Regions from separate parts of the Bradyrhizobium sp. TM102 genome, predicted to be linked through region 2. Evidence: predicted binding sites of a transcription regulator. Region 2 holds the regulator's gene; the other holds the start of a gene.

Region 1 (2,396 bases), 1.8 Mb from region 2:
GGGTCCGGCGCGGTTGCATTTTCAAGTCCGCACGATTGCGGGGCGAGCCGGCCCGCTGCTTGCCTGATTCGCAGGGAATACACGGCGTCGCGAATCACTGTCGGACACGGCTCGGCGCGCTTGCCGGTGTTCCACGGCCGCGCTAGGACAGGCCATGGCGGTGTCCTTATCCAGCAAAGGTGCCCGGCGATGACGACCCCAGTCGCACTCACCATCGCCGGCTCCGATTCGAGCGGCGGTGCCGGCATCCAGGCCGACCTGAAGACCTTTGCCGCGCTCGGCGTCTATGGTGCCTCCGCCATCACGGCGCTGACGGCGCAGAACACGCGCGGTGTCACCGGCATTCACCCGGTCCCGGCGGAATTCGTCACCGCGCAGATCGATGCGGTGTTCTCCGATCTCGACATTGGTGCGGTGAAGATCGGCATGGTGGCTGAGGTCGCCGGCATCGATGCGATCGCGGCCGCGCTGTCGCGCTGGTCGCCGCGGCATGTCGTGCTCGATCCCGTGATGGTGGCAACCTCCGGCGACCGCCTGCTGGCATCCGAGGCCGTCGACGCGCTCCGCACAAAACTGATATCGCTGGCGTCGGTGATCACGCCCAATCTGCCGGAAGCCGCGGCTCTGCTCGACGAGCCGGTCGCGGCAAGCGAGGCCGAGATCGAAAGCCAGGGGCATCGCCTGCTGGCGCTCGGCTGCCGTGCGGTCCTGATCAAGGGCGGACACGGCGAGGGCGCCGAGAGCATCGATTATCTCGTCGATGCCCAAAACACGATCGCGCTCGCCGCGCCGCGCGTTGCGACCCGCAACACCCATGGCACCGGCTGCTCGCTGTCCTCGGCGGTCGCGGCTGGACTGGCCAAGGGCGAAGATCTGGAGCTTGCCGTGCGCAACGCCAAGGCCTGGATCAGCGCGGCCATCGCAGCCGCCGACCGCTTCAGCGTCGGGCACGGCCACGGCCCGGTCCATCATTTCCACAGGTTCTACTGAGGCGGGCCGTCCGCGGAAGCGCGGCCATCGATCCGTTGAGCGCTGGCTTCATCGTCCCCAATGCCTTGTGGCGACATCGAGCAAGCGCCTCTCCTTCGAGACGGACCGCTTCGCGGTCTCCTCAGGATGAGGCTGAACTGCGTCGGTCCGCTTTGAATTTGCAGCCGCGCACTCCGCCCTCATCCTGAAGGCCCGCCAACGGCGGGCGTCTCGAAGGATGTGCCGCGGGGGAGATGGCCTCAGGGAAGAGTAGGGTCCCGGCGCCTCCTGCGGCGCCATGTCGCCTGATTGTCGCATGCGGCTGATATTCGCAGGCAGGCGAGGCAAGGCGTGATTCGTGTCTGAAGGTGCCTCAAAAGTTCAATCGGTCATCCCCCTGTCACGGGACATTGTTACAGGCTGGCGCATGGGAAGTTACGATGTGAGTGACGAGAGCCCGGAGCGGCGCTTTCGCACGTTGTTCATCTCCGACGTTCATCTCGGAGCCCGCGGTTCTCAAGCCGATCTTCTGCTCGACTTCCTACGCTACCATGATGCCGACACGATCTATCTCGTCGGCGACATCGTCGACGGCTGGGCGCTGAAATCGAGCTGGAACTGGCCGCAATCCCACAACGACCTCGTGCAGAAGCTGCTGCGCAAGGCACGCAAGGGCGCCAAGGTCGTCTACATCCCCGGCAATCACGACGAGTTCCTGCGCAACTATTACGGCACGCATTTCGGCGGCATCGACGTCGTCGAGAACACGGTCCACACCGGCGTGGACGGCAAGCGTTATCTCGTCATCCATGGCGACATCTTCGACCTCGTGGTGCAAAACGCGCGCTGGCTCGCCCATCTCGGCGACAAGGCCTACGACTTCGCGATCCAGATGAATCGCTTCGTCAACTTCTTCCGCCGCTTGTTCAAGGTGCCCTATTGGTCGCTGTCGCAATGGGCCAAGCAGAAGGTCAAGAACGCCGTCAATTACATCGGCGCGTTCGAGCAGGCGCTCGCCGCCGAGGCGCGGCGCCACGACGCCGACGGCGTGATCTGCGGCCACATCCATTACGCCGTGATCCGCGACGAGGGCGGCATTCGCTACATGAATTGCGGCGACTGGGTCGAGAGCTGCACGGCGCTGGTCGAGCACGACGACGGTCATTTCGAGATCATCACCTGGGCGGATCATTTGCAGAAGCCGGCAGCCGTCCCGCAGGTTGCAGCCAGAGCTGCATAACAGAGGCCGCCTGATGCGCATCCTGGTCGCGACCGACGCCTGGCACCCGCAAGTCAACGGTGTGGTTCGGACGCTGACCAAGCTCGCCGACGCCGGCAAAAGCCTCGGCGTCGAATTCACGTTCCTGACGCCGCAATCCTTCCGCACCTTTGCAATGCCGAGCTATCGCGATGTGCGGCTGGCGATG
Region 2 (2,396 bases):
CACGCGCGACTATCTTATGCCTGGCAAGACGGGTGTCAATGCCGCCCGGAAAGCCTCGGGAAACGCTGAATCCGTAGTCTTGCGGTGCCGATTTTGCGGGTTTTCACCACGGAACATGTGGAAGCGAGTCGGCGGACTCTTGCGCGGGAGTCACGCCATATTGTAGCGTTTGGATTGTCAGATACGACATCTCGTGCAGCGGTTCTGATCCCAAGAGTCCTCTTGTACCGGCGTAAACGTTCGGGCGTCAGTCACGCGCCCGGCGAGCCTTAAGGGATTCTGACGGCACGGGTTTTTGAAGGCTTAGGCAATCGCTGCGAGGCCCCAGGATGGCGGCGCGTAGCGAGGGAAAGGGTGCAATGACGGTTTTGACCTGGTCCGACGATCGCGTCGAGCAGCTGAAAAAGCTCTGGGAGGCCGGACTTTCGGCCAGCCAGATCGCAGCTGAACTCGGCAATGTGACCCGCAATGCCGTGATCGGCAAAGTGCACAGGCTCGGTCTGTCCGGCCGTGCCAAGAGCCCTTCATCGGCAGCGCCCCGGCCGCGCAAGGCGCGTCCCGCGCAGCACATGATGCGGGTGACCCGCCCCATTGCGCGCGGCAACACCGCGCTGGCGCAGGCCTTCGAGGTCGAGGTGGAGGCCGAACCGGTCACCTACGACAACGTGGTGCCGATGAGCCAGCGGCTGTCGCTGCTCGAGCTGAACGAGGCCACCTGCCATTGGCCGGTCGGCGATCCCTCCAGCCCCGATTTCTTCTTCTGCGGCGGCAGGGCGCTGTCCGGCCTGCCCTACTGCGCCCAGCACTCGCGCGTCGCGTATCAGCCGGCGGCGGATCGCCGGCGTGCCCCGGCAAAGCCGGGTCCGCGGTGAGTGGATTTAGCTGATCGCAAAGACGGCAGCCGTCACACGACGGCGCCTCAACCAACTCGGTGTCATCCCCGCGAACGCGGGGATCCATAACCACAGGGCGCTGTTGTTGCGCGAGATGGTCACTCCGAGTCTTCGCCAAACCACTGCCTGTGGTTATGGGTCCCTGCTTTCGCAGGGACGACACCGGAGAATGTGGCGGCAGCCCACCAAACCCCAACGCCTGCAAACCTTACGTCTGCTCCGCCTTCGCGAAGCGATCGTCGAGCGCGTAGCCGGCGCCGCGGACGGTGCGGATCGGGTCCTGCTCGCGGCCGAGATTGAGCAGCTTGCGCAGGCGGCCGATATGGACGTCGACGGTGCGCTCGTCGATGTAGATGTCGCGGCCCCAGACGCTGTCGAGCAGCTGCTCGCGCGAGAACACGCGGCCCGGATGCTCCAGGAAGAACTCCAGCAGGCGATATTCGGTCGGACCGAGATCGATCGGCCGGCCCGAGCGCGCCACGCGACGCTTGTCGCGGTCGAGCTCGATGTCGCCATAGGCCAGCACTGTCGCGAGTCGCTCAGGACTGGCGCGGCGAAGCAGGCCCTTCACGCGCGCCAAAAGCTCCGGCACCGAGAACGGCTTGACGATGTAGTCGTCGGCGCCGGTCGCAAGTCCCCGCACCCGCTCGCTCTCCTCGCCGCGCGCGGTGAGCATGATGATCGGCAGCTGCTTGGTGTCGGGCCGGGTCCGCAGCCGCCGGCACAGCTCGATGCCCGACAGGCCCGGCAGCATCCAGTCGAGCACGATCAGGTCCGGGATGTGCTCCTTGAGGCGGGTGTCGGCGTCGTCGCCGCGCATCACCGTCTCGACGTCATAGCCGTCGCCTTCGAGGTTGTAGCGAAGCAGCTCGGTGAGAGCTTCCTCGTCCTCAACCACCATAATGCGTGCGCCCATCGGGTCGTCGCTCCTTGAGTCTTCAGGTATTCGGGACCGTCGTGGCGAAGGTGGTCATGTCGCCCTTCGGCCGCTTGTCGGTGATCGCCTGGCCTTCGATCATGTAGAACACGGTCTCGGCGATGTTGGTGGCGTGGTCGCCGATCCGCTCGATGTTCTTGGCGCAGAACATCAGATGGATGCAGAACGAGATGTTGCGCGGATCCTCCATCATGTAGGTGAGGAGCTCGCGGAACAGCGAGGTGCAGATCGCGTCGACTTCCTCGTCGCCCTTCCACACCGCCATCGCCGCCGGCAGATCATGTGCGGCATAGGCGTCCAGCACCGACTTGACCTGCTGCTGCACGAGGTCGGTCATGTGCTCCAGGCCGCGGAACAGTTTCAGCGGATGGAAGTCGGTCTCCAGCGCGGCGACGCGCTTGCCCATGTTCTTGGCGAGGTCGCCGATGCGCTCGAGGTCGGTCGCAACGCGCATGGCGCCGACGATCTCGCGCAAATCCACCGCCATCGGCTGGCGGCGGGCGATGGTGAGCACCGCGCGTTCCTCGATGCGCTTCTGCAGCGCGTCGAGCTCGGCATCGATGGTG

What was found. The regulator PhoB, encoded in region 2, activates phosphate uptake and scavenging genes when phosphate is short. The targets are predictions, from matches to a motif close to TGTCATNNANCTGTCAT.
Region 1: the regulator PhoB is predicted to act here: its motif matches at 1,357-1,373, upstream of GDN70_RS13980 (UDP-2,3-diacylglucosamine diphosphatase).

Annotation. Positions count from the first base shown of each region.
Region 1 covers NZ_AP021855.1:2,975,523-2,977,918, forward strand. The annotation lists gene thiD (bifunctional hydroxymethylpyrimidine kinase/phosphomethylpyrimidine kinase) at 190-990, shown strand; gene GDN70_RS13980 (UDP-2,3-diacylglucosamine diphosphatase) at 1,397-2,209, shown strand; gene GDN70_RS13985 (glycosyltransferase family 1 protein) at 2,223-2,396, shown strand, end outside.
Region 2 covers NZ_AP021855.1:1,188,863-1,191,258, reverse strand. The annotation lists gene GDN70_RS05515 (GcrA family cell cycle regulator) at 360-872, shown strand; gene phoB (phosphate regulon transcriptional regulator PhoB) at 1,102-1,809, opposite strand; gene phoU (phosphate signaling complex protein PhoU) at 1,832-2,396, opposite strand, start outside.